One region of the Streptomyces sp. NPDC058051 genome, then DNA from elsewhere that is predicted to be linked to it. Evidence: riboswitches for the same ligand, from Rfam matches in the RefSeq annotation. Region 1 holds a riboswitch; each other region holds the start of a gene.
The links. Region 1 has a riboswitch for cyclic di-AMP ahead of ACFVUT_RS27360 (M23 family metallopeptidase). Riboswitches for the same ligand answer to the same signal wherever they lie in the genome.

Region 1 (3,269 bases):
GGAGCTGGGTGAGCAGCGCGATCAGGCTGGAACTGCCGGAGGCCTGCGCCAACGTCTCGTGGAACCAGCCGCCCAGCGAGCGCAGGTCCTCCCCCTCGCCCCGCCGCGCACGCTCCTGGCCGAGCCTGACCAGACCCCGCAGGACCTTGAGATGCGCCTCGGTGCGACGCTGAGCGGCGCGTGCGGCGCCCAGCGGCTCCAGCAGCATCCGCACCTCCAGGAGGTCGGCGGCCTCCTGCTCGGTGGGCTCGGCGACACAGGCGCCCGCATGTCTGCGCGTGACCACGAAGCCCTCGGACTCCAGGGTGCGCAGCGCTTCCCGCACCGGGACACGGGAGACCCCGTAACGACGCGCCAGCAACTCCTCGGTGAGTCGGCCGCCCCGTTCGAAGACACCGGAGACGATGTCGTCACGGATCGCCGTGCATACCGAATGCGCCGGAATGCGCATATCCGAACCTCCGCCTTAATCCCCGCGAAACGCGGCCGACCGACGCCTCTTCTGCGACTCTATTGCAAGGCGGCCGAATTTCCGATGCCGGGTGGAAATTCGTGAATATCTTTGGCCGCAGGACGGTTCCGGGCACAGGCACTGCGGGCGGGCGCGAAGGCCGAGCACGGAGACCCGGGCGCAGGCACTGCGGGCGGGCGCGGAGACCGGGGACGGCAAAGGCCCCGGCGAGCTGCTGCCGGGGCCTTTGGGGGGTGCTGCGTGCGGCGCGCGTCGGTCAGACGTTGACGCCGTGGGCGCGCAGGTACGCGACGGGATCCATGTCGGAGCCGTACGACGGGGTGGTGCGGGCCTCGAAGTGGAGGTGCGGTCCGGTGGAGTTGCCGGTCGAGCCGGAGAGGCCGATCCGCTGCCCCGCGCCGACGCTCTGGCCGACGGAGACGCCGATCGAGGAGAGGTGGCCGTACTGCGTGTACGTGCCGTCCGTCATCCGGAGCACGATGTTGTTGCCGTATGCACCGCCCCAGCCGGCCTCGACGACCGTACCGGCGCCGACGGCGACGACGGAGCTGCCGGACGCGGCGTGGAAGTCGATGCCCGAGTGACTGCCGGAGGACCAGAGCGAGCCGCTGGACTTGTACCCGGTGGTGACGTACGAACCGGCGACCGGGAGCTGGAAGGAACCCAGGCGGGTGCGCTCGGCGGACCGGGCGGCACGGACCTTCTCGGCCCGCGCCTCGGTCGCGCGCTGCGCCTCGGCCAAGGCGTCCGCCTTCTTCTTCGCTTCGGCCTTCTTCCTGGCCTCCGCCTTCTTCTCGGCCTCAGCCTTCCGCTGGGCCTCCGCCTTCGCCTTCGCCGCAGCATCGGCCTGGCGCTGCTGCGCGTCGGCCTGGGCGTCGATCTGCTCGGCGAGAGCACTCTCGATGGCGATGACCTGGCTCAGTCCGGTCTCGCCGGTGGAGGAGTCCGCGGCAACGGCCGGGGCGGCCATGCCGCCGATGACGCCGGTGGTGGCCAGCGTCGCGACGCCGACGATCTTCGCGCTGCCGCGCGTCAGCCGGCTGGGGGCACGATGCTTCCCGGTGGCACGGGTGAACGCCATGAAGTGGCTGATCCTTTCCTTCCTTCTCGCCTACCGGGTTAGCTGACGGGTTCGGAGCAGGAAGGTCTCCTACGGACGCCCCGGCCTCACCGAGGCTCAGACATCCGATTCACCCCAGGGACTGCGTGGGTCCCCGGCTCCCCAGGCTCGCGCCTGACGGGGACTCGGCGATGGCTGCCCGGTACGTCACGGATGTGGCATACGAGTGGCGGACAGCCCAGCCGACGCTAAGCGGGGGCACTTTCATTCACCAAACGGACAGGCCGTTTTGTAGCGCATCCCACAGGGCAGACAGGCAACCTCTCCACCAAAAGAGGACAAAAGAGAAGACCCCGGCGAGATCTGCCTCACAGGGGTCTTCCTTATGTGCTGACATATCGATACATAGCCGGTCGGCGAATCGGTCGGCCGACGGGTGCGGTCCGCGCCCGGCCTGCTCGCTGTCGTGTGTGACAGCCCACGGGTGGACTGCCACACACGACAACGCGGCCGGTCGGCCGAAGCCCGCCGCGGGGCCGGACACCGTCCTGCGCCGCGGCGGGTGCGACCGCGGCCGGGGCGGACCGACCGTCAGCCGGCGACCACCGACACCGCTCCGATGCCCAGCGCCCGGACCGGCTCCTCGATCCGCGCCGCATCTCCGACGAGGATCGTGACCAGCCGGTCGACCGGGAAGGCGTTGACCACCGCCGCGGTCGCCTCGACCGTGCCGGTCTCCGCGAGCCGGGTGTACAGCCGTGCTTGGTAGTCGTCCGGGAGATGCTGCTCGACCTGGTCGGCGAGGGTGCCCGCGACCGAGGCCGCCGTCTCGAACTTCAGCGGTGCGACACCCACGAGGTTCTGCACGGCCGTCTCACGCTCTCCGTCGGTCAGTCCCTCGGCCGCCAGGGTCCGCAGGACCGTCCACAGGTCCTTCAGCGCCGGTTCCGTGGACTCCGTGTCCACCGACCCGCTGATGGCGAGCATGGCCGCGCCGGTCGCCCCCGACGCGGAATCCGGGGCCGACGACCGCAGCACCTGGGCGAAGGCCCGTACGCCGTAGGTGTAGCCCTTCTCCTCGCGCAGCACGCGGTCCAGCCGGGAGGTCAGCGTGCCGCCCAGGCAGTACGTGCCCAGCACCTGGGCCGGCCACACGCTGTCGTGCCGGTCGGCGCCGATCCGGCCGATCAGCAGTTGCGTCTGCACCGCGCCCGGGCGGTCCACGATCACCACGCGACCGGAGTCGTCGGCGGTGATCGGCGGGGCGGGCCGGGGCTCCGCGGAGTCCCCCGACCAGTCGCCGAGGGTGTCGGCGAGCAGGGCGTCCAGGTCGATGCCGGTGAGATCGCCGACGACCACGGCGGTCGCCGTGGAGGGCCGGACATGGGCGTCGAAGAAGGCGCGCACGGCTGCCGAGTCGATCCGCTCCACCGTCTCCTCGGAGCCCAGGCGCGGGCGCGACATCCGGGCCTCGGCCGGAAAGAGCTCCTTGGAGAGCTGCTTGGCGGCGCGCCGGGCCGGGTTGGCCTGCTCGTGCGGGATCTCGTCGAGCCGGTTGCGTACCAGCCGTTCGACCTCGCTGTCGGCGAAGGCAGGCGCCCGCAGCGCCTCGGCGACCAGGGCGAGCGCCTTGGCCAGCCGGGAGGCAGGGACCTCCAGGGAGACACGGACGCCGGGGTGGTCGGCGTGCGCGTCGAGGGTGGCGCCGCAGCGCTCCAGCTCGGCGGCGAACTCCTC
Region 2 (3,269 bases), on a different contig from region 1:
CGCGGTTCTGACAGAACCGGACACCGCGGCCTCGACTCCGACAGAACCGGCAGCCCTGACGTCGGGGGGTGAGCGTCAGGACTGCCGGAGTTCAACAACCGGTGAACCGGTTCGGATCACGCGGGTGGGGAGGGGCGGGTCGGCCGATCAGGGGGTGAGGCCCTTGTCCCGCAGCCAGGCCATCGGGTCGATGCCCGTGCCGTCGGGGGTGTGGACCTCCAGGTGGAGGTGCGGGCCCGTGACGTTGCCGGTCGCGCCGACCCGTCCGATGGTGTCACCGGTGGTGACCTTCTGCCCGACGCTCACGCCGATCGAGGACTGGTGGCAGAACCACAGCTCCGTACCGTCCTCAAGCTCCAGCACCGTGCGGTAGCCGTACGAACCGGACCAGCCTGCCGACGTGATGGTGCCCGTGTGTATGGCCTTGATCGGGGTGCCGGTCGGCGCCGCGAAGTCGAGACCGGTGTGGTACCCGGAGGACCACATCGAGCCGGCCTGGCCGAACGTCGAGGTGATCGTGTACGAGGAGGTCGGGATGGCGTAGCTGGCGGCCAGCTTGGCAAGCCGCAGTGCCTCGGCCTTCGCCTTGGCCTCCTCTTCCGCCTTCTTCTTCTCGGCGGCGGCCTTGGCCTCGGCCGCGTCCTGCTGCTTCTTGGCCTCGGCGGCGGCCTTCTCCGCGGCCTCCTTCTCCTGAGCCGCCTTGGCCTCGGCGTCGGCGGCGTCCTGCTGCTGCTCGGCCTGCTGGAGGATGCGGGCGCGAAGGGCCTCGCCGGCGTCCGTCGTGCCCTGCTCGGCGTCGACCGCGGTGAGGCCGGCAGTGGTGAGCGGGGCGGCAGCGGCGGCGATCTCGGCCTTGTCGGCCTCGGACTCGCCGGAGAACAGGGAGCCCACACCGGGAAGGGACTTGGCGTCGGGAAGGTTGTTCGTGATGGCGTCGGGAAGGGAGATGGAGACCGGCGGCTTGCTCTGCGCGCTGGCCATGCCGCCCGCGCCGACCGCCGCGATGACGCCGACCCCGAGCACCGTGGAGCTACGGGCAAGTCCGTTGCGCTGCTTGGCGACGCGGTGCTTGCCGCGCACGGGGCGGACGGACTCCTCGGTGGGGTTCCACTCGTCCCAGCTTCGGGCGGGCTCACCATGCTCGTCGGCGCGGAGGTCGCCGCCGAACTCGGGGTTGAAGCCGCCGGGCCCGGTGCCGTAATCGGCGCCGAACGCCGTTCCCGTCCCGGCGGTTCCGTAACCGGAACCACATCCTGATCCAGAGTCAGCGCCGAAGTCGGAACCGAACTCGGGGTTGAAGCGCGAGGGGGACTCGGGGGCAGGCTTGTTGGACGCCACGGGGGCGCACTCCTTTCCTTCCTTCTCGCCTACCGGGTTAGCTGACGGGTTCGGAGCAGGAAGGTCTCCTACGGACGCCACTGCCTCTCACGAGACACAGGTGTCCGATTCACCCCATGTAGGTGGTTCCCCGGTTCCCTTGCGGAATTCGGCGCTCGCGCACGGTGCCGCCACTGACGACGGCTGGGACGACCGCGCTGCGTTATCGAACGTTAATAGACGCACGGGCCTGATTCCAAGCCGTTCCCACTGATCGTTCACGTCTTTGGCCTGGACTTTACTGGACAAAATCGCGCGTAACTGGATGAGTTAATTACCCTTCAGCCACTACCGGGTTTCTGACGTTGCGTCAACTGTTATGCGGAGCGACGCCTTTCGATTACGCACGGTGGCATCGCGTGCCGATGTCACCGCCGGACCGCACGACGCGCACCCCACTAAACGCCCGCCGACACCGCCACCCCCACACCCGCACGCCCCACAAGCCCCCCGCCCCCGCCCGTCACATCTCGTCCACGCCCACGATCCTCACGGTCCTGCGCCGGTCCGGCTGCCCCTCCGCGGGCCGTATGACCGCGAGCAGCGCCATGTCGTCAGTCGTCTCGCCCCCCGTATGGCGCCGTACGTCATCGGTCAGCGCGGACAGCAGCTCCTCGGGCCCCGGGAAGATCCGTCCACGCAACCGGGCCGCCGGATCGTAGAAGACTCCCTCGGTATCCCTCGCCTCGGAGAGACCGTCGGTGTAGAGCAGGAGGGTCGTCCCGGCCGGCAGATCCCACTCGTCGGCCCGGTCGGGCCACGCCCCCAGCCCCATCCCGAGCGGCAGCGCGGGCGCCGTGGGCCGCAGCACCTCCAGTGCCCCGTCCGAGTGCAGCAGGATCGGCTCGGGGTGACCGCGGTTGACGACCCGCACCCGGTTCACCCCGGACGGGATCTCGGCCAGTACCGCGGTGATGAAGCCCTCGACGGCATCCAGCCCGCCCCGCGTCCCCTCCCGCGCCAGTGCCCGCTCCAGCCGCTGCGCCACACCCTCCAGCGAACGCTCCTGCTCGGCCGCCTCCCGGAACGCCCCGATGACCACCGCCACCGACTCGACGGCGTCGAGCCCCTTTCCCCGTACGTCCCCGACCACCAGCCGCACCCCCTGCGGGGTGTCCGTCACGGCGAACAGGTCACCGCCGACGAACTCGTCCGCCTGCGCCGCCTCGTACCGCGCCGCCACATGCAGCCCGCCGATCCGGTCGGACGGCTTCGGCAGCACCGCCCGCATGGCGGTCTCCGCGATGACCCGCGCGGAAGCCAGCTGCTCGTTGCCGCGCCGCACGACCGTGTTGATCACGACCGCGAGGACCGAGACGGTGACCAGGGTGAGCAGTTCGATGAGTGGGACGACCAACGGCAGCTTGTTGTTGTACACGCGCAGCACGATGACGGCCAGCGTCGCGGCGATACCGGTGCGGATGGTGCTGCGCAGCGAGAAGAAGGGTGCCGCGATCAGGGGCGCCGCCACGAAGAGCGGAATGGCGGTGAAGGTCGGCGGCGTGAAGGCGTCGAACACCACTCCGCCGATGATCATCAGGGCGGGCAGCTTGCGGACGAACCGCCGGGTGAGGGCTCCGCTGTCCTCGCCGTGTCCACCACGCCGCTTCAGCCGCTTCCCCACCTGTGCTCTCCTGCCCGGTACACGCGCGGCTGCGGACGGTACCGCGCCCACTCCCAGGCTCGCCGGAGCGACGTCGTGCGGCGAATCGTCATCGGCCAATGGGGTGCGCACGTGGCGCAGCTCACAGGCCGCCGGGTCTACCACTCCACGACACGCAGGCCGGGCGTACCGCGTGCGCAACACGGCGCAGACATGATTCAGGCCCGGCACGCGTCATGCGTGCCGGGCCTGAATCTTCAGTAGCGGGGACAGGATTTGAACCTGCGAC
Region 3 (3,269 bases), on a different contig from region 1:
CATCTTCATCGCCACGCTCTGGACCTGAGCCCGGCCCGCGTCGTCCTTCCGGGCGCTCTGGATCCTGCCCGGACGTCGGCTCTTGACCGGGTCTTGAGTCCCTGCCCGGGCGTCGGCCCTCGACCGGGCCGTGGGCCCTTCCTGGACCTCGGCCCTTGCCCGGACTTCGGCCGTCGCCCGGACTTCGGCTCCCGCCCGGACTTCGGGCCCCGCCCGGACCTCGGGCCCGGACAGGGATCGCCCCGAGGTCCGTAGAAGGACAAGGGCAGAGGTGCTCCGCGTGCTACGCCGGGCGCACGCTGCCGTAGATCGGCATGTAGTAGATCGACTCCTCGCGCACATTCGCCCCCGGCTTCGGTGCGTGGATCATCATCCCGTCACCCTTGTAGATGCCGACGTGGCTGATGTCGTCGTAGAAGAAGACGAGGTCGCCCGGCTGGAGATCGGCCGTCGCGATCCGGGTACCTATCTCCACCTGGTCCCAGGTGGTGCGCGGGATGTCGACGCCGGCGGCCTTCCATGCCGCCTGGGTGAGCCCGGAGCAGTCGTACGAGGACGGGCCCGTCGCACCCCATACGTACGGCTTGCCGATCTGGGCCGCGGCGAAGGCGAGGGCCTTCTCCGCCTTGGTGGTGGCGCTGCTGTCCGCACCGGTTCCGGTGCCGCTGCCGGAGCCCGCCTCCTTCGCGGCCTCCGCCGCCTTGCGCTCCGCCTCGGCCTTGGCGGCGGCCTGCTGCTTGGCGAGCTCCGCCGCCTTGCGCTTGGCCTCCTCCTCCTTCTTGCGCTCCAGCGCCGCGAGCCGTGCCTTCTCCTCGGCGGTGAGCTTCGACAGCAGCGTGCGCGCCTCGCCCAGCTTCTGCTGGACGTTCTCCTTGCTGGTGCGCAGCGTGCTCTGCGCCGTGGTCAGCGTCTCCAGGCTCCGTACCGCCTCGGCGCGCTTCTTCGACGTCTCGACCTGCTCCGTACGGAAGTCCGAGACCGCCTTCTGCTGCTGATCGGTCATCCGGTTCATCAGCTGCTTCTGGTCGAAGTACGACTGCGGGTCGTCGGCCAGGAAGAAGGTGGCGGTCGGCGCGATGGAGCCGGTGCGGTACTGGGCGGCGGCGTAGGCGCCGAGCGTCCTGCGGGCCTCGTTGAGCTTGTCGGCGCGCTTCGCCACCTCCTCCAGCAGGCCGTCGACCTTGGCGCGCTGGGTGGCGGAGGCTTCCTTCGCCCGGTTGTACTGCTGGGTCGCGGTGCCCGCCTGCCGGTAGAGGTCGTCGACCTTCTTCTGGACGTCCTCGACGCTGGGCTTCGGAGCGGGGGCGGCTGTGGCGCTCTGCGTGGAGAGCAGGGTCACGGTCGCCAGTGCGGCCGTCGTGAGGCCGACAGCCGGTGTGGTGGTGCGCACGCGGGTGCGCGGTTTGCGATGCGACGCCAAGGCCGGCATCTCCTTCCGTGGCGCGCCTACCGGGTTAGCTGTCGGGTTCGGGCGGAACGGAAGGCTGCCCTACGGTCCGAGTGGGGGACATGGACCGATTCACCCCGGTGCTGCGTATGGGTCCCCGGTTCCGAACTCCTCTGAGGGCAGCCCGGATTCGGCGCGGGTGTCCGCTCGGCGTGGTTCGCCTCAGGGGGTACGGACCACCCGGTCGAGCACGCTAGCCAACCCGTGGGGCCGCTGTGAAGGTCGATGTTCGATATGCCCGATACATTTTCGTGACCTGGGTGCGGTGGGGCGGCCAGGGCGGACGGCAGCCCGGAATCCCTCACCCGGTGTGGAGATCCGCTCTCTTTGCGTGCCCGTCTGCGGGGTGCGGTTCGCCATGCGGCCCTCGCGTGTCGGTGCGGCGGCCTAGACTCGACAAGCGATGAGCAGCCTCTTTGACGACAGCTTCCTGGCCGGCCTCCAGCACACGGAGGAAGGGCCCCCGCCGCCCCCCGAGGACTCCGCACCCGAAGAGGTGCCGGAGGACCTCTTCGCGGGCGTGTTCGACGGGCCCCCACCGCCCAGGGACGCGTACTACCGCGACGGCGCGCACCGCCCAGTGATCGACGCCGCGGCGCTGCTCGACGGGCTGAACACCGAGCAGCGCGCCGCCGTGGTGCACGCGGGCTCCCCGCTGCTCATCGTCGCCGGGGCGGGCTCCGGCAAGACCCGGGTGCTGACCCACCGGATCGCCCACCTCCTCGCCGAGCGCGGAGTGCACCCCGGCCAGATCCTGGCGATCACCTTCACCAACAAGGCCGCGGGCGAGATGAAGGAGCGCGTCGAACAGCTCGTCGGACCGCGGGCCAACGCCATGTGGGTCATGACCTTCCACAGCGCGTGCGTACGCATCCTGCGCCGTGAGTCGAAGAAGCTCGGCTTCACCTCGTCGTTCTCCATCTACGACGCCGCCGACTCCAAGCGGCTGATGGCCCTGGTCTGCCGCGATCTCGACCTCGACCCCAAGCGCTTCCCGCCGAAGTCCTTCACGGCCAAGGTCTCCAACCTGAAGAACGAGCTGATCGACGAGGAGACCTTCGCCGGCCAGGCTGCCGACGGTTTCGAGAAGACCCTCGCCCAGGCCTACGCGATGTACCAGTCCCGGCTGCGCGAGGCCAACGCACTCGACTTCGACGACATCATCATGACGACGGTCCACCTGCTCCAGGCGTTCCCCGACGTCGCCGAGCACTACCGCCGCCGCTTCCGGCACGTCCTGGTCGACGAGTACCAGGACACCAACCACGCCCAGTACACCCTCGTACGCGAACTGGTCGGCCCGGCCGGCGAGGGCGACGCCCCCGCCGAGCTGTGCGTCGTCGGTGACGCGGACCAGTCGATCTACGCCTTCCGAGGCGCGACCATCCGCAACATCCTCCAGTTCGAGGAGGACTACCCGAACGCGACCACGATCCTCCTGGAGCAGAACTACCGCTCCACGCAGACGATCCTGTCCGCCGCCAACGCGGTCATCGAGCGCAACGAGAGCCGCCGCCCCAAGAACCTCTGGACGAACGCCGGCACGGGCGCCCGGATCACCGGCTACGTCGCCGACACCGAGCACGACGAGGCACAGTTCGTCGCCGACGAGATCGACCGGCTGACCGACGCCGGTGACGCCAAGGCGGGCGACGTCGCGATCTTCTACCGGACGAACGCGCAGTCCCGTGTCTTCGAAGAGATCTTCATCCGCGTCGGCCTGCCCTACAAGGTCGTCGGCGGCGTGCGCTTCTACGAGCGCAAGGAGGTCCGGGACGTCCTGGCCTACCTCCGGGTCCTCGCCAACCCCGAGGACAGCGTC

Region 2: linked by a shared signal. The riboswitch ahead of ACFVUT_RS29910 (M23 family metallopeptidase) and the one ahead of ACFVUT_RS27360 (M23 family metallopeptidase) in region 1 are both predicted to bind cyclic di-AMP.
Region 3: linked by a shared signal. The riboswitch ahead of ACFVUT_RS34140 (NlpC/P60 family protein) and the one ahead of ACFVUT_RS27360 (M23 family metallopeptidase) in region 1 are both predicted to bind cyclic di-AMP.

What each region holds. Positions count from the first base shown of each region.
Region 1 is NZ_JBHVRW010000020.1:107,117-110,385, reverse strand. Features, by position in the region: gene ACFVUT_RS27365 (GntR family transcriptional regulator) at 1-451, opposite strand, end outside; gene ACFVUT_RS27360 (M23 family metallopeptidase) at 729-1,553, opposite strand; cyclic di-AMP (ydaO/yuaA leader) riboswitch at 1,567-1,733, opposite strand; gene ACFVUT_RS27355 (M16 family metallopeptidase) at 2,124-3,269, opposite strand, start outside.
Region 2 is NZ_JBHVRW010000024.1:112,356-115,624, reverse strand. Features, by position in the region: gene ACFVUT_RS29910 (M23 family metallopeptidase) at 148-1,338, opposite strand; cyclic di-AMP (ydaO/yuaA leader) riboswitch at 1,350-1,502, opposite strand; gene ACFVUT_RS29905 (PP2C family protein-serine/threonine phosphatase) at 1,841-3,001, opposite strand; tRNA gene ACFVUT_RS29900 (tRNA-Met) at 3,242-3,269, opposite strand, start outside.
Region 3 is NZ_JBHVRW010000034.1:47,586-50,854, reverse strand. Features, by position in the region: gene ACFVUT_RS34145 (hypothetical protein) at 1-28, shown strand, start outside; gene ACFVUT_RS34140 (NlpC/P60 family protein) at 284-1,429, opposite strand; cyclic di-AMP (ydaO/yuaA leader) riboswitch at 1,428-1,593, opposite strand; gene pcrA (DNA helicase PcrA) at 1,851-3,269, shown strand, end outside.